3 regions of the Streptomyces sp. NPDC005811 genome follow, and region 3 is predicted to be linked to each of the others. Evidence: riboswitches for the same ligand, from Rfam matches in the RefSeq annotation. Region 3 holds a riboswitch; each other region holds the start of a gene.
What was found. Region 3 has a riboswitch for thiamine pyrophosphate ahead of thiC (phosphomethylpyrimidine synthase ThiC). Riboswitches for the same ligand answer to the same signal wherever they lie in the genome.
Positions count from the first base shown of each region.

Region 1: it holds a riboswitch for thiamine pyrophosphate, as region 3 does, so the genes downstream of both, ABZ490_RS18690 (thiamine ABC transporter substrate-binding protein) here and thiC (phosphomethylpyrimidine synthase ThiC) in region 3, are expected to answer to the same signal.
Region 2: it holds a riboswitch for thiamine pyrophosphate, as region 3 does, so the genes downstream of both, thiO (glycine oxidase ThiO) here and thiC (phosphomethylpyrimidine synthase ThiC) in region 3, are expected to answer to the same signal.

Region 1 covers NZ_JBEXXK010000016.1:20,036-25,775, reverse strand. The annotation lists gene ABZ490_RS18705 (phosphatidate cytidylyltransferase) at 1-1,208, shown strand, start outside; gene ABZ490_RS18700 (SRPBCC family protein) at 1,359-1,808, shown strand; gene rlmN (23S rRNA (adenine(2503)-C(2))-methyltransferase RlmN) at 1,864-2,970, shown strand; TPP riboswitch at 3,032-3,139, shown strand; gene ABZ490_RS18690 (thiamine ABC transporter substrate-binding protein) at 3,222-4,301, shown strand; gene ABZ490_RS18685 (iron ABC transporter permease) at 4,349-5,740, shown strand, end outside.
Region 2 covers NZ_JBEXXK010000008.1:236,294-242,033, reverse strand. The annotation lists gene pknB (Stk1 family PASTA domain-containing Ser/Thr kinase) at 1-96, opposite strand, end outside; gene ABZ490_RS11695 (thiazole synthase) at 322-1,116, opposite strand; gene thiS (sulfur carrier protein ThiS) at 1,122-1,322, opposite strand; gene thiO (glycine oxidase ThiO) at 1,343-2,509, opposite strand; TPP riboswitch at 2,507-2,619, opposite strand; gene ABZ490_RS11680 (hypothetical protein) at 2,694-3,044, shown strand; gene ABZ490_RS11675 (FAD-dependent oxidoreductase) at 3,143-4,324, shown strand; gene ABZ490_RS11670 (Rv2175c family DNA-binding protein) at 4,418-4,783, shown strand; gene thiE (thiamine phosphate synthase) at 4,830-5,483, shown strand; gene metF (methylenetetrahydrofolate reductase [NAD(P)H]) at 5,650-5,740, shown strand, end outside.
Region 3 covers NZ_JBEXXK010000007.1:47,151-52,890, reverse strand. The annotation lists gene ABZ490_RS09680 (DUF5326 family protein) at 1-85, shown strand, start outside; gene ABZ490_RS09675 (IclR family transcriptional regulator C-terminal domain-containing protein) at 286-1,167, shown strand; gene ABZ490_RS09670 (SsgA family sporulation/cell division regulator) at 1,268-1,714, shown strand; gene ABZ490_RS09665 (YibE/F family protein) at 1,819-3,648, opposite strand; TPP riboswitch at 3,720-3,908, shown strand; gene thiC (phosphomethylpyrimidine synthase ThiC) at 3,901-5,727, shown strand.

The DNA of each region.
Region 1 (5,740 bases), on a different contig from region 3:
TGAACGACTCTTCCTGGGGCTCTCCGCCGCCAGCCGGGACACAGGCCGGGTACTGGGGGCCCACCGACCAGGGGGCCTACCAGGGGCCTGTCCAGGGGGCCGCCCCGGCGGGTCCCACGTACGATGCGCCTGAGGCGCAGCAGACTCGCCCCATGCCCATCGTCCCCGACGTACCCGCGCACGGCGGACACCAGGATGACGACCCGGGGGCCGCCCGGCGGGGCGGCCCCTCGTTCCGCGACGAGGCGTACCGCCCGATGGCGCCCGACCAGGCGTCCTTCGGTGCGGAGACGTTCCGCCACGAGACCCCGTCGGCACCGCCCCATGCGGCGGTGCCGCAGAATCCGGAGCCCATGCCCGCAGCCCCACAGCCCGCGCCCGCACCGCAGAAGAAGAGTGCGGGCCGAGACCTGGGCGCGGCCATAGGAGTCGCGGTCGGGCTCGGTGTGGTGATCGTCGCGTCGCTGTTCATCGTCAAGGCCGTGTTCGTCGGCGTGATAGCGGTCGCCGTCGTCGTCGGGCTGTGGGAGCTGACCAGCAGGCTGCAGGAGCGCAAGCAGATCAAGGCACCGCTGGTGCCGCTCGCGATCGGCGGCGCCGCGATGGTCGTCGCCGGGTATGTGCGGGGACCCGAGGGCGCCTGGGTCGCCATGGCCCTGACCGCGCTGGCGGTCCTGGTCTGGCGGATGACGGAACCGCCCGAGGGCTACCTCAGGGATGTCACGGCGGGGGTCTTCGCCGCCTTCTACGTCCCCTTCCTGGCCACGTTCGTCGCCCTGATGCTCACCGCGGACGACGGCGCGCAGCGCGTCCTGGCGTTCTTCCTCCTCACGGTCGTCAGCGACACCGGTGCGTACGCCGTCGGCTGGCGGTTCGGCAAGCACAAGCTCGCCCCGCGCATCAGCCCCGGCAAGACCCGTGAGGGCCTGCTGGGCGCGGTGTCGTTCGCGATGGTCGTGGGCGCGCTGTGCATGCAGTTCCTGATCGACGACGGCCAGTGGTGGCAGGGGCTGCTGCTGGGCCTCGCGGTCGCGGCCAGCGCCACGCTCGGCGACCTCGGCGAGTCCATGATCAAGCGGGACCTGGGCATCAAGGACATGGGCACGCTGCTGCCGGGGCACGGCGGCATCATGGACCGTCTGGACTCGCTGCTGCCGACGGCTCCGGTCGTCTGGCTGCTGCTCGTGCTGTTCGTCGGATCGGGCTGACCGGCGCCGGCCCGTCCACCTTGCCCGCCGGCCCCCGTCCTGATCCCTCAGGACGGGGGCCCGCGGCCTTTACCGGACCGCCCACATAGTGGGACGATTTCCTCTGAAGACCCTTTTCATGGGCAATAACCCCGAGAGGGGGCAGGTGTCATGTCCGGCTTCCGTGAATCGATCGACGTGGACCGCAGCCCCGACGACGTGTGGGCGTACCTCATCGACCCGTCGCATCTGCCCGAGTGGCAGGCGAGCGCGGTGTCGGCCGAACAGCTGGACCCCGGCCCGATCCAGGTCGGCTCCCGGCTGCGCATCACCCGGCACGTGGGCCGCCGGGAGATCCCGATGACCATGGAGTACACCGAGTACGACCCGCCGCACGCCTGGGGCCTGCAAGGCGTCGACGGCCCCGTCCGCGGCCACGTCCACGGCGAGATCACCCCGCTCGACGACGGCCGTCGCTCCCGCGTGACGATGGAACTCGACTTCGAGGGCAAGGGCGTGGGCAAGGTCCTCCTCCCCCTGGTCGTCCGCCCCCAGGTCCGCAAGGAACTACCGATCAACGAACGGCTCCTGAAGAGCCACCTGGAACAGCCGACGCCGTAGGCCTTCCCGCCGCGCGACCGGGGCACCGGATTCGATCTGCGACACTGGTTGGGCCATGCCTAAGCCCGGAGAACTTACTTTTGTCGCGCCGCGCGGAGCCAAGAAGCCGCCGCGGCATCTTGCCGATCTTTCGCCTGCGGAGCGGAAGGACGCCGTCGCGGAGATCGGTGAGAAGCCGTTCCGTGCCAAGCAGCTCTCGCAGCACTACTTCGCGCGGTACGCGCACGACCCGGTGGAGTGGACCGACATCCCCGCCGGTGCGCGGGAGAAGCTGCGGGAGGCGCTGCTGCCCGAGCTGATGACCGTCGTACGGCATCTGTCGACCGACGAGGGAACCACCCGCAAGACGCTGTGGCGGCTGTTCGACGGCACGCTCGTCGAGTCGGTGCTGATGCGGTACCCGGACCGGGTGACGATGTGCATCAGCTCGCAGGCGGGCTGCGGGATGAACTGCCCGTTCTGTGCGACCGGGCAGGCCGGGCTCGACCGGAACCTGTCCAGTGCCGAGATCGTGCACCAGATCGTGGACGGGATGCGGGCGCTCAGGGACGGGGACGTCCCGGGCGGGCCGGCGCGGCTGTCCAACATCGTCTTCATGGGGATGGGCGAGCCGCTCGCCAACTACAAGCGGGTCGTCACCGCGATCCGGGCGCTCACCGATCCCGCTCCGGACGGCCTCGGGCTGTCGCAGCGCGGGATCACCGTCTCGACGGTCGGGCTCGTGCCCGCCATCCACCGGTTCGCCGACGAGGGCTTCAAGTGCCGGCTCGCGATCTCCCTGCACGCGCCGGACGACGAGCTGCGCGACACCCTCGTCCCCGTGAACACGCGCTGGAAGGTGCGTGAGGTGCTCGACGCCGGATTCGACTACGTGGAGAAGTCCGGGCGGCGGCTGTCCATCGAGTACGCCCTGATCCGTGACATCAACGATCAGGCGTGGCGCGGTGACCGGCTCGGGCGACTGCTCCGCGGCAAGCCCGTGCACGTCAACCTCATCCCGCTGAACCCGACCCCGGGCTCGAAGTGGACGGCCTCGCGGCCCGAGGACGAGAAGGCGTTCGTCGAGGCCATCGCGGCGCACGGGGTGCCCGTCACCGTCCGGGACACCCGTGGCCAGGAGATCGACGGAGCCTGTGGTCAGCTGGCGGCCACCGAGCGGTAAAATCTGGCCACGGCATCACGCCATATCGTCATACTCGCGTCTTCATCACACCCACATCTTCATATTCCGACAGGGGAGCGCCACAGCGCTGAGAGTGCGGCAATCGGGCCGCAGACCCTCTGAACCTCGCCCAGGTCATTCTGGGTAGGAAGTTCGGTCATCGCTCAAGCTGTTGTGCCCTGCCCGGGTGTCCCCGGGCGGGGCCGCGTTCTTCCTGGCCAACCCCAGGAGGACATCCAGTGCAACATCCCGTGCACCTCAAGACCCTCGTGGCGGCGACGGTCGGCCTCGGCCTCGTCACGCTGTCCGCATGCGGTGCGGAGTCGTCCGGCACCAAGAGCGCGTCGGACACCAAGACCGTCACCCTCGTCAGCCATGACTCGTGGGCCGTCTCCAAGAGCGTGCTCGCCGACTTCGAGAAGCAGTCCGGCTACCGGGTGAAGGTCCTCACGGACGGCGACGCGGGCCAGGCCGTCAACAAGGCCATCCTGACCAAGGACAACCCGCAGGGGGACGTCTTCTTCGGCGTCGACAACACCCTGCTGTCGCGTGCGCTCGACAACGGTCTGTTCCAGTCGTACGAGGCCAAGGGGCTCGACCAGGTCGGCAGCGCCTACCAGCTGGACTCGGGCAAGCACCGGGTCACGCCGATCGACTACGGCGACATCTGCGTCAACTACGACAAGAAGTACTTCGCCGACCACAAGCTGGCCCCGCCGACGTCGTACGACGATCTGATCAAGCCCGCCTACAAGAACCTCCTCGTCACCGAGAACGCCTCCACCTCCTCCCCGGGCCTCGGCTTCCTGCTCGGCACGGCCGCACGGTACGGCGACGACGGCTGGCAGGGCTACTGGAAGAAGCTCAAGGCCAACGGCGTGAAGGTCGTCGACGGCTGGGAGCAGGCGTACAACGAGGAGTTCTCGGGGTCCGCCGGCGGCAAGAAGGCCGGGGCCGACCACCCGCTCGTCGTGTCGTACGCCTCGTCCCCGCCCGCCGAGGTGATCTACGGCGACCCCAAGCCCAGCACCGCCCCGACCGGCGTCGCGACCGGGACCTGCTTCCGGCAGATCGAGTTCGCGGGGCTGCTGGGCAACGCGAGGAACAGCGCGGGCGGCAAGGCGCTCATCGACTTCCTGATCTCCAAGGAGTTCCAGGAGGACATGCCGCTCAACATGTTCGTCTACCCGGTGGTCGAGGGGGCGAGCGTGCCCGCCGAGTTCACGAAGTACGGGCCCGCCGCCAAGGACCCCGAGACCATGGACCCGGCGAAGATCGCCCAGAACCGCGACCAGTGGGTCACGTCGTGGACCTCGCTCGTACTGAAGTGACCAAGGCGGCCGGACGGCCTTCCGGGAGCGCGGCGCGGCTCGGCCTGATGGCCCTGCCCGTCGCGTTCTTCGGGCTGTTCTTCGCCTATCCCGTCGCCGCGATCGTCGCCCGTGGGCTGAAGGTCGACGGGACATGGGAGTTCGGGCGGATCGTCGACGTCCTGGGCCGGTCGGACATCCGGCACGTCCTGTGGTTCACCACCTGGCAGGCGGTCGCCTCCACCGTGCTCACCCTGGCGGTCGCGCTGCCGGGCGCGTATGTCCTCGCCCGGCTGGACTTCCCGGGCAAGCAGGTGCTGCGGGCCGTGGTGACGGTGCCGTTCGTGCTGCCGACGGTGGTCGTCGGCAGCGCGTTCCTCGCGCTCGTCGGGCGCGGCGGTCTGCTGGACGACCTGTGGGGCGTACGGCTGGACACGACGGTGTGGGCGATCCTGCTGGCGCATGTCTTCTTCAACTACGCCGTCGTCGTACGGACCGTCGGCGGGCTGTGGGCGCAGCTCGACCCCCGCCAGGAGGAGGCCGCGCGGATGCTGGGCGCGTCCCGGCTGCGGGCCTGGCGCACGGTGACCCTGCCCGCGCTCGGACCGGCCGTGGCCGCCGCCGCGCTGATGGTCTTCCTGTTCACCTTCACCTCCTTCGGTGTGGTCCAGATCCTCGGTGGGCCCACCTTCTCCACCCTGGAGGTGGAGATCTACCGCCAGACCTCCGAGATCTTCGATCTCTCCACGGCGGCCGTCCTGACGATCGTGCAGTTCGCGGCGGTCGGCGCGATCCTCGTCGTACACGCCTGGACGGTACGGCGGCGGGAGACCGCCCTGCGGCTGGTGGACGCGGGTACGACCGCCCGGCGGCCACGCGGGGCCGGGCAGTGGATGCTGCTGGCCGGGGTGCTCGCGAGCATCGCGCTGCTGCTCGTGCTGCCGCTCGCCGTGCTCGTGCAGCGGTCCCTGGACGCACCGGACTTCGCCTACTACCGGGCGCTGACCAGCGAGGAAGGCAATGTCTTCCTGGTGCCGCCGATCGAGGCGATCGGCAACTCGCTGGAGTACGCGGTCGCCGCGACCGCGATCGCGGTGCTGATCGGCGGGCTGGCCGCCGCGGCGCTCACCCGCCGCGACGCGGGCCGGCTGGTACGGGGCTTCGACGCGCTGCTGATGCTGCCGCTGGGCGTGTCGGCGGTGACCGTCGGCTTCGGGTTCCTGATCACCCTGGACGAGCCCCCGCTGGATCTGCGCGCCAGCTGGATCCTCGTCCCGCTGGCCCAGGCGCTGGTCGGCGTCCCCTTCGTCGTACGGACCATGCTGCCCGTGCTGCGGGCGGTGGACCACCGGCTGCGGGAGGCGGCGGCGGTACTGGGGGCGTCGCCGTGGCGGGTGTGGCGGGAGGTGGACCTGCCGATGGTGCGGCGGGCGCTGCTGGTCGCGGCCGGGTTCGCCTTC
Region 2 (5,740 bases), on a different contig from region 3:
GACCGTGGCCATGCCGCCCACGGCGATCCGCGCCTCGATGCGATACCGCCCGTCGAGCACCTGCCCGACCAGAGGGTCCTGAAGGGTCGTGTCCACGCAGCGAGTCTACGAGCCACGACCGACACCCCACCCACACCCACCCATTCGGAGCACGACTGAAGCGGACCTGTGACGCGAGGCGCAGGGGGGTGGCGGGTGGGGGAGGGGGAGCCGCGAAGGCCGACCGGGAGGGAGAGCCGCCGATGGTGGACGACCCCTGCGGGTCGGTCCACCTCTCGACGTACTGGAAACGGGTGGTGCGAGGGTGGGAGAGGGGGAGGGTCAGAAGGCGGGGCGTTCCGGGTCCAGGGCGGCCAGACCCTCCGTGGGGGACGACGCCTCCGCGAAGTAGCGCCGGGGAATGCGCCCCGCCAGCCGCGCCCACCGCCCCGCCTCCACCCCGGCCCGCATGGCTGACGCCATCCGCGCGGGATCCGGCGACCGCGTCACCGCCGACGCCAGCATCACCCCCGCACACCCCAACTCCATCGCCAACGCCACATCGGACGCCGTCCCGGCCCCCGCGTCCAGAATCACCGGCACCCCCGCCCGCTCCACGATCAGCTGGAAGTTGTGCGGGTTGCGGATCCCGAGCCCCGACCCGATCGGCGACCCCAGCGGCATCACCGCCGCACACCCCACGTCCTCCAGCTTCCGCGCCAGCACCGGATCGTCGTTCGTGTACGGCAGCACCGTGAACCCGTCGTCCACCAGCGTCTCCGCCGCCTCCAGCAACTCCACCGGATCCGGCAGCAGCGTCCGCTCGTCGGCGACGACCTCCAGCTTCACCAGCGACGTCCCGAGCGCCTCCCGCGCCAGCCGCGCCGTCAGCACCGCTTCCCCGGCCGTGAAACACCCCGCCGTGTTGGGCAGCACCCGGATGCCGAGCCGCCGGAGCACCGACAGCACCGAGCCCCGTACACCGGGGTCCACCCGCCGCATCGCCACCGTCGTCAGCTCGGTCCCGGACGCCACCAGCGCCCGCTCCAGCACCTCCAGGCTCGGCGCACCGCCCGTACCCATGATCAGACGCGACGAGAAGGACGTACCGCCGAGGAGGAACGGATCGTCGGCCATGGCGCTCACCCTCCCTGCACAGCGGTCAGGACTTCCACCCGGTCGCCCTCGCGGAGCGCCGTCGCCGGCCACTCCGAGCGCGGCACGACCGTCTCGTTCAGCGCGGCCGCCACCCCGGAGGGCGCCGCCGTCAGGGACCGTACGACGCTGTCGAGGGCCGTACCGGGAGCGACCGCCTGCCGCTCCCCGTTCACGGAGATGTTCACCGGCATGTTCACCTGGACGTTCATACGAGCTGCTCCGAGCGGGCGGCGGCGCCGAAACGCCGGGGGGTGAAGGGGCGGGCCTCGTCGGGGAGTTCCCCGGTGGCCAGGGCATGCGCCAGGGCGTCCCCGGTCACCGGCGTCAGCAGCACCCCGTTGCGGTAGTGCCCGGTGGCCAGCAGCAGCCCCTCCAGCGCGGTCGGCCCGAGCAGCGGCGCGTTGTCGGGGGAGCCGGGCCGCAGTCCCGCGCGCGTCTCCGTCAGCGGCAGTTCCGTGATCCCCGGCACCAGCTCGTGCGCGTCGCGCAGCAGTTCGTACACGCCGCCCGCCGTCACCGCCGTGTCCCAGCCCAGTTCCTCGCTCGTGGCGCCCACGACCAGCTCGCCGTTCTCCCGGGGCACCAGATACACCTGGCTGCCGCGCACCACGGCCCGCACGGTACGGCTGAGGAACGGCGCGTACCCGGTCGGCACCGTCAGCCGCAGCACCTGCCCCTTCACCGGCCGCACCGGCGGCAGCACGTCCTCCGGCACCCCCGCCAGCCGCCCGCTGAGACTCCCCGCCGCGAGCACCACCTGCCCCGCCCCCAGGGCCGTACCGTCTCCCGTGACGACCCCCGCGGCCCGGCCGCCCGCCACGGACAGCCGCTCCGCCCAGGCGCGGTGGAGGACCACCCCGGCCCGCTCGCACGCCACGACCAGCGCGTCGGCCAGCCGCCGGGGATCGATCTGGTGGTCGCCGTCCACCCGCAGTCCGCCCCGCACCCCGGGCGCGAGCATCGGCTCCAGTCGCCGGCACTCCCGCCCGGTCAGCCACTCCGACTCCAGCCCCGACTGCGCCTGCAACGCGTGCAGTTCCCGCAGATGGGCGCGGTCGTCGGCGTCCAGCGCCACCGCGAGCGTGCCGCACCGGCGGTAGCCGAGGTCCAGTCCGGCCGCCTCCGTCAGCTCGGCCGCGAAGTCCGGATAGCGGCGGGCCGAGGCCAGGTTGAGCCCCAGCAGGGTCTGCTCGCCGTAGTGCAGTTCGGTGACGGCGGCCAGCATCCCGGCCGCCACCCGCGCGGCCCCGCCGCCCGGTTCGGGGTCCACCACCGTCGTGGCGAACCCGCGTTGCGCGGCCCGCCACGCCGTGACCAGCCCGATGATCCCGCCCCCCACGACGAGGACGTCGGATGTACGTGTACGCGACATGGGCGTCCAGCCCCTCCCTTCGCCGGCATGACCCGGATCAGGTTCGTACGGTCGGAGGCCGGCCAGCCTCCCTCTCAGCCCGGTGCGTCCGGGCTCCCGCGAGTGCTCTACGTTGGCCACACCCTAGCCCGTGCTTCCGCGCCCCTGTAAAGGGAGCCTCCCGCCCGCAAGGAGCCCTCTCCCCATGCCCCGCTCGCTCGACGGTCTCGTCCTCGCCCCCGTCGCCGACCAGGCCCCGGGCCAGGTCGGCACCCGCACCCGCTTCGCGTACCACGAGGAGGACGGCGTGATCTGGGCGGACTACGCGGGCGGTGATGTCGTAAGAGGCCGTCTCGTGGGTACCCGTAGGGGGGACCGGCTCGACTTCCGGTACGTCCAGCTCAAGCAGGACGGCACGACCTCCTCGGGACACTGCGTCTCGACGGTCCTCGCCCTGCCGGACGGCCGGGTGCGGCTGGAGGAGACCTGGTCCTGGGAGTCGCAGGAGGGCAGCGGAACCAGCGTTGTGGAGCAGGTCACGGAGCACGACCACTGACTGACAGATCGTCAGGTGTCTATGGTGATCAGGTGAGCGAGCTGAGCAGGGAAGAGGACAGGCGGGCCGGGCGGCGCGTGGTGGTCGTCGGCGCCGGCATGGCCGGGGTGCAGACCGCGGTCGCGCTGCGCGAACAGGGCTTCGACGGCACCGTGACGCTGATCGGCGCCGAGCCCCACCAGCCCTACGACCGGCCGCCGCTGTCCAAGGCCGTGCTGCTCGGCAAGGCCGAGGGCTCCGCCTTCGACGTCGACTTCGAGAGCCTCGGCATCGACCTGCTGCTCGGCCGCGAGGTGCTCGGCCTGCGCCCCGCCGACCACGAGGTGGACACCGGGACCGGCCCCGTCCCGTACGACGTCCTCGTCCTCGCCACCGGCGCCGAACCGGTCCGGCTGCCGGGCGCCGAGGGCGTGCCCGGCGTCCATCTGCTGCGCACCCTGGACGACGCCGAACGACTGCGGCCCGTCCTCGCCGCCGCGCACGACATCGTGGTCGTCGGCGCCGGCTGGATCGGCGCCGAGTTCGCCACCGCCGCGCGCGAGGCCGGCTGCGCGGTCACCGTCGTCGAGGCCGCCGACCGGCCCCTCGCCGGTGCCCTGCCCGCCGAGGTCGCCGCCCCGATGACCTCCTGGTACGCCGACAGCGGCACCGACCTGCGCACCCACGCGCGCGTGGCCCGCGTCGAGCCCGGCGCGGTCGTCCTCGACGACGGCACCCGGCTGCCCGCGGGCGCCGTCGTCGTCGGCATCGGCGCCCGCCCCGCCACCGGCTGGCTGGCCGGCTCCGGCGTCGCCCTGGGCCCCCACCACGAGGTCCTGGCCGACGACCGGCTGCGCACCTCCCTCCCGGACGTGTACGCGGTCGGCGACTGTGCCTCCTTCCCCTCGGCGCGCTACGGCGAACGTCTCCTCGTCCACCACTGGGACAACGCCCTCCAGGGCCCCCGCACGGTCGCCGCGAACATCGTCGGCGCGGCCACGGACGAGCCCCCGGCCGTCTACGACCCGGTCCCGTACTTCTGGTCCGAGCAGTTCGGCCGCTTCGTCCAGTACGCCGGCCACCACGCCACGGCCGACCGCCTGGTCTGGCGCGGCGACCCGACGGGCCCGGCCTGGAGCGTCTGCTGGCTCCGCGACGGCCGCCTGACCGCCCTCCTGGCCGTGGGCCGCCCCCGCGACCTGGCCCAGGGCCGACGCCTGATCGAATCGGCCACCCGCATGGACCCGACGGCACTGGCAGACCCCGGCCGCCCTTTGAAGACCGCGACCGCACTTACCTAGGGGCGCGGGGAACTGCGCGACAAGCCCCCACTCACCCGCACCCGACCACGCACCCATCGCCGCCCGCTCCCACATGCGCCTACCCTTGACCCCGTGACCGAGATTGACGCAAAGACCGATGCTCTCGTCCCCGCCTGGCTGACCGTGCCCGACATCGCGGAGATGCTCGATGTCGACGTGATCCGCGTCCGGCAGCTGATCAAGGAGGGCCAGCTCATCGCCGTACGCCGCGGGGAGAACCGCGCGCTGCACATCCCCGCCGCCTTCATCGACGGCGACAAGGTGGTCAAGGGCCTCACCGGCACCCTGACGCTGCTGCGGGACGACGGCTTCACGGACGAAGAGATGCTGGAGTGGCTCTTCACGCCCGACGACAGCCTGCCCGGCACCCCCGCCCAGGCCCTCAGCGAGAATCGCGGCACGGAGGTGAAGCGCCGCGCTCAGGCGCTCGCCGTCTGAGACAGCCGGTCTGAGACAGCCGGTACCGACACCACGGGGGACACCGATGACCGACACCGCTCGCGCCCGCCTGGCCGACGCCCGCCTCTATCTGTGCACGGACGCCCGCACCCGCCAGGGCGACCTGCCGGAGTTCCTGGACGCGGTCCTGGCGGGCGGTGTCGACATCGTGCAGCTGCGCGACAAGGGCATGGAGGCCGCCGAGGAGCTGGAGCATCTGGCGGTGTTCGCCGAGGCCTGCGCCCGGCACGGCAAGCTCCTCGCGGTCAACGACCGGGCCGATGTGGCCCACGCCGCCCGCGCCGACGTGCTCCATCTCGGCCAGGGCGACCTGCCGGTCCCCGCGGCCCGCGCGATCCTCGGCGACGACGTCCTCGTGGGCCGCTCCACGCACTCCGAGGCGGAGGCCGAGGCCGCCGCCGTCCAGGAGGGCGTGGACTACTTCTGCACAGGCCCCTGCTGGCCCACCCCCACCAAGCCCGGCCGGCCCGCCCCCGGTCTCGGTCTGGTCCGGCACACCGCCGCCCTCGGCACCGACCGTCCCTGGTTCGCGATCGGCGGCATCGACCTCGGCACCCTCGACGAGGCGCTGGAGGCCGGGGCCCGCCGGGTCGTGGTCGTCCGGGCCCTCACCGAGGCGGACGATCCGGGCGCGGCGGCGGCGGAGTTCGCGAAGCGGCTGCGCCAACCCCAGCTCTAGGACGTCTGCCCGGATGCCTGTCCCGATGTCTGCCCGTACGCCTGCCCGTACGCCTGTCCGTACGCCTGTCCGGATGTCTGTCCAATGGGTGGACAACGGGCCGACAATTCGGGCAAATATCCGGCATCCGGTTGGGTGACCGTCGGCCCCTGGTTAACCTGCCCGTATGGCCCTCGGAACCGCATCCACCAGGACGGACCGCGCACGCACCGTGCGTGACATCCTGGCGACCGGCAAGACGACGTACTCGTTCGAGT
Region 3 (5,740 bases):
GCTGATCTTCGTGGCCCTGGTCGGCGGACTGGTCTACGTCGTGCGGAAGTTCATGGCGGGTTCCTCCTCGCGCGGCGACTGGTGAGCGGTGCGGGAGACCGCTGAGCGGTAACAGGATTCACCTGTTCCCTCGGGCGGGGGAAGTTTCGGGCGGGGCCGGTTCCCGGGCGGTGGCAGGCGGTTAAAGTCCGGAACTCGACGCGGGGAAGACCCCCGCGAGCGGCGTACACCCCCCTCCCGTGTCTCCCCGCACGGGCCGCCCCCTCGCGCTTCGGGAGTGACCCCTTGGCCCTGGTCGACACCGCCTCCCCGGAACCACACGCACCCCCCGCCCCGCGCCCGCCCGCACCCCCGCTCCAGCGCCCTTCGGGCACGGGACTCCCCGAGCAGCCCCGTCCCACGACGACGCAGCCGAACCCCGCCATGACGCTGATCGGCTCCGTGCAGCGCGCGATGCGACTGCTGGAGTCCGTCGCCGAGCACCAGTGCGGCGCTCCGGCCAAGCAACTGGCCCGGGAGACCGGCCTCGCCCTTCCCACGGCCTACCACCTGCTGCGCACCCTCGTGTACGAGGGCTATCTGCGCCGGGACAAGGGGCTGTTCTTCCTCGGCGAGGCGGCCGAGCGGCTCGCCAGCAGCGGAGCGGCGCAGAAACGTCGCAGCACGGTCACCGACACCCTCGCCCAGTGGCGCGATTCGATCGGTGTCCCCGTGTACTACGCCCGGTACCGCGACGGTGAGATCGAGATCATGTGTGTCTCCGACAGCCCCGGCACTCCGGCGGTGCAGGAGTGGGCCGACTTCCGTGAGACCGCGCATGCGCACGCCATCGGCCAGTGTCTGCTGTCCCAGCTGGACGAGACCGACCGCCGTGACCACCTGGACCGCCACCCCGTGCAGTCGATCACCCCGTACACCGTGCGTGACGACCGGACCCTGCTGCGACGCCTGGAACGCACCCGACGCATGGAACCGGTCGTGGAGAGGCAGGAATACGCATTGGGCACGGTGTGCGCCGCGGTCCCGATCACCGTGGGCGCCACGGTGGCCACGATGGCCATCTCCCTGCCCGCCCGGCAGGCCGATCGGCTGCTTCCGGCGGCACGGCAGTTGCAGGGCGAGATCGGGAGCAAGTTGGGGTCAATCGCGATCTCTATCAGTATGTGAAAACTCACTCCTTGTGATCTGTTGTGCACGTTCAGCAAGATGCGGTGCAGTGTCAGGGGTTGATTACCGGCCATTCGACGGCAAATGACGGGGTAACGCGATGCGCGAGTCCGTACAGGCAGTTCAGGCAGAAGTCATGATGAGCTTCCTCGTGTCCGAGGAGCTCTCGTTCCGCATCCCGGTGGAACTGGGCTATGAGTCGCGCGATCCCTATGCCGTACGGCTCACCTTCCACCTTCCCGGTGACGCTCCGGTGACCTGGGCGTTCGGGCGCGAGCTGCTCATCGACGGGGTGGGCAGGCCCTGCGGGGAGGGGGACGTCCGGGTCTCGCCGGTGGACCCCGATGTGCTCGGCGAGGTGCTGATCCGGCTTCAGGTGGGCGCTGACCAGGCGCTGTTCCGCTCTTCGGCGGCGCCTCTGGTGGCCTTCCTGGACCGCACCGACAAGCTGGTCCCACTGGGCCAGGAGGGGGCGCTCGCCGACTTCGACGCCCATCTCGACGAGGCGCTGGACCGGATCCTCGCGGAGGAGCAGAGCACCGGCTGACCGTTTGACGGCCGGCGCAGGCGTAACGCTTCGCCAGGGGGGTGGGGCCATGCAGGAACGCTTCTTCAGGGGGTGGGCGCTTCCGGGCACCCGCCCCCCTGACGTCAGTGCTTGCGCCGTCTCCCCCGGCCGCCGCGCGGCTGTCCGGGGCCTGCCGCCGAAGCGCCCACCGGGGCCATCTCCGGTACCGGTACCGGTGCGGCCGCGGCCGCCTTGCCCGGTTCCGGGCGGTCGGCGGCGACCACGAGAGCCGCGAGGGCCGTGGTGACCGGCACCGAGGCCACCAGACCGATGGAGCCCACCAGTGTGCGCACGATCTCCTCGGCGACCAGCTCGCTGTTGGCGACCGTGCCGACGCTGCTCTGCGCGATCGAGAAGAGCAGCAGCAGCGGCAGGGCGGCACCGGCGTAGGCGAGGACGAGGGTGTTCACCACGGACGCGATGTGGTCGCGGCCGATCCGGATACCGGCCCGGTACAGCCCGCGCCAGCCCATCGCCGGGTTCGCCTCGTGCAGCTCCCAGACCGCGGAGGTCTGGGTGACCGTGACGTCGTCGAGCACACCGAGCGAGCCGATGATGATGCCGGCGAGCAGCAGACCGCTCATGTCGATCGACGGGTACAGACCGTGGATCAGGCCGGTGTTGTCGTCCGTGTTGCCGGTGAGCGCGGCCCAGTCCACGAACCAGGAGCCGAGGAAGCCGATCAGCATCAGCGAGATGAGGGTGCCGAGCACGGCGACGGATGTACGGGCCGACAGTCCATGGCACAGATACAGGGCGATCAGCATGATGGCGCTGGACCCCACCACGGCCACCAGCAGGGGGTTCGAGCCCTGAAGGATCGCGGGCAGGATGAAGAAGTTCAGGATGAGGAAGCTCGCGGCGAGCGCCACCAGCGCCATGACACCGCGCAGCCGCCCGACGACCACGACGGCGACCGCGAAGATCACGGCCAGCACCGTCATCGGGATCCCGCGGTTCACATCGGTGACCGAGTACTGCAGGTCCTTCGGCGCCGAGGGCTCGTAGGCGACCACGACCTGCTCGCCCTGCTCCAACTGCCGTGACTGGTCCGGCTGGACGATCTCCGTGAAGGTACGGCCCTTGTCGTCGCCGGTGTCCACGCGGATCGTGGCCTTCTTGCAGGTGGCGTCCGTCTGCTGCTCGGCGGAGGAACCAGCGGTGGAGGCGTTGCCGACCGGGGTGCCACCGGAGGCGTTCACCGACTGGCAGCTCACCTTGACGACCTTGGTCACCGTGGCGTGCTGTGTCTGCCGGTCGAAGCCGACGCCGGTGCGCTCGTGCGCCGGGGCGCCGCCGGGCCACAGCACCACCAGCCCGACCAGCACCGCCGCGGCGAAGGGAATGAGGATCGCTCCGATGACCTTGCGCAGATGCTTGGAGACCGGGGCGGCCGGACCGTGGCTGTGGCTGTGCCCATGCCCGTGTCCGCCTCCGGAACCGCTGCCCTGTCCGCCGGTGTGACCGTCCTCGGAGCCGTGCCCATGGTCTCCGCCGGGAGCTGAACCGGGTCCCTGCCGCTGCCCTTGCCCATGGCCGTGCTCATGCTCGCGCCCGGGGTGTTCAGGCGGCTCGGAGTGCCCGGGATGTCCGGGATATCCGGGTCCGGAGGGCTGGGGCCCTTGCCGACCGGGCCCCGGGTGACCGGACCGGTGGTGCTCAGGCCCGTGGTGCTCAGGCCCGTGGTGCTCGGTCCCGGGATGCGGCCCTGGGCGCTGCCCGTAGCCGGGCCCGACCCCCTGACCGCCGCGGTCGAACCCGCCGCCGAAGCTGAAGTCGCGTTCGTCCTGACGCCCTTGGGCGGCGGGCCCGCCCTGTGGGGGGTTGCCAGGTCGGGGACCAGGGCCGCCACCGGCGCCGGGCCTGCGAGGCGGCTCGCCGGGCGGATACGGGGGCTGGTGTGTCGTGGTCACCGCCCGATCATCGCAAGAACGGCAGAGGCCCACTGTTCACCGCGCCACACATACCGCTAGCGTGGTGCCACCTTTGCACACGCGGGAGCTCGGAGCACCGGGCTGAGAGGGCGCTGACCTCCGTCTTCGCGATGTTTCACGTGGAACGTCACCAGAGCGAGTGATGTTTCACATGAAACGTCGGCAGACGGTAGCCGCTGCGTCGACCGCCGAACCTGTTACCGGGTAATGCCGGCGTAGGGAGTAGGTCTCATGACCAACAAGGACGCACGCACGCCTGCCTTCACGCAGAACGCGGCCGACACGGACGCGGCCGAGGCGACCAGCGAGAAGAGCGGGACGTCCATCGGCTGGCACAAGGGGTACCTCGAGGGCGCTCGCCCCGACCTGCGCGTGCCGGTCCGCCAGGTGCACCTCACCAACGGGCAGTCGGTCACGTTGTACGACACTTCCGGGCCGTACACCGATCCGCTCGCCGACACCGACGTACGCCGGGGCCTGGCGCCGCTGCGGGAGAACTGGATCATCGCCCGCGGCGACACGGAGGAGTACGCGGGCCGGCCGGTCCGGCCCGAGGACGACGGCATCAAGCACACCTCGCCGCGCGGTGGACTGCGCAATCTCGACGCGGTGTTCCCGGGCCGTCCGCGGCTGCCGCGCCGGAGCCGGGACGGCCGGGCGGTCACCCAGCTCGCGTATGCCCGCAGGGGCGAGATCACGCCCGAGATGGAGTTCGTGGCCCTCAGGGAGAGCGTTTCTCCGGAGGTGGTGCGAGAGGAGATCGCGGCCGGGCGCGCGGTGCTGCCGGCCAACGTCAACCACCCGGAGATCGAGCCGATGATCATCGGCAAGAGGTTCCTGGTGAAGGTCAACGCCAACATCGGCAACTCGGCGGTGACGTCCTCCATCGAGGAGGAGGTCGAGAAGATGACCTGGGCGACCCGCTGGGGTGCCGACACGGTCATGGATCTCTCCACCGGCCGCAACATCCACACCACCCGGGAGTGGGTGCTGCGCAACTCCCCCGTCCCGATCGGCACGGTGCCGCTGTACCAGGCGCTGGAGAAGGTCGACGGCAGGGCCGAGGAACTGACGTGGGAGATCTACAAGGACACCGTCGTCGAGCAGGCCGAGCAGGGCGTGGACTACATGACGGTCCACGCGGGTGTGCGCCTCGCGTACGTCCCGCTCACCGCGAACCGCAAGACCGGCATCGTCTCGCGCGGCGGCTCGATCATGGCGGCCTGGTGCCTGGCGCACCACAAGGAGTCGTTCCTGTACGAGAACTTCGAGGAACTCTGCGAGATCCTCGCCGCCTACGACGTCACGTACTCGCTGGGCGACGGTCTGCGGCCGGGCTCGATCGCGGACGCCAACGACGAGGCGCAGTTCGCGGAGTTGCGCACGCTCGGGGAACTCAACACGATCGCGAAGCGTTTTCACGTACAGACCATGATCGAGGGCCCGGGACATGTCCCGATGCACAAGATCAAGGAGAACATCGACCTTCAGCAGGAGATCTGCGATGAGGCTCCGTTCTATACGCTCGGCCCGCTGACGACGGACATCGCTCCGGCGTACGACCACATCACCTCCGGCATCGGCGCCGCGATGATCGCCTGGTGGGGCACGGCGATGCTCTGCTACGTCACGCCCAAGGAGCATCTGGGCCTGCCCAACCGCGACGACGTCAAGACCGGTGTCATCACCTACAAGATCGCCGCCCACGCGGCCGACCTCGCAAAGGGTCACCCCGGAGCCCAGGAGTGGGACGACGCACTGTCCGACGCCCGCTTCGAGTTCCGCTGGGAGGACCAGTTCAACCTGGCCCTCGACCCGGACACGGCCCGCGACTTCCACGACGAGACCCTCCCGGCCGAGCCGGCCAAGACGGCCCACTTCTGCTCGATGTGCGGGCCGAAGTTCTGCTCGATGAAGATTAGCCAAAGCATCACAGAGCGGTTCGGCGGTGCGGTGGCTGAGGGGGCGTCGCCGGAGGAGATCGCTGACGGGATGCTCCAGAAGTCGAAGGAGTTCGCGGCGAGCGGGAACAGGGTGTACCTGCCGCTCGCCGAGTGAGGCTTCGGGCGGT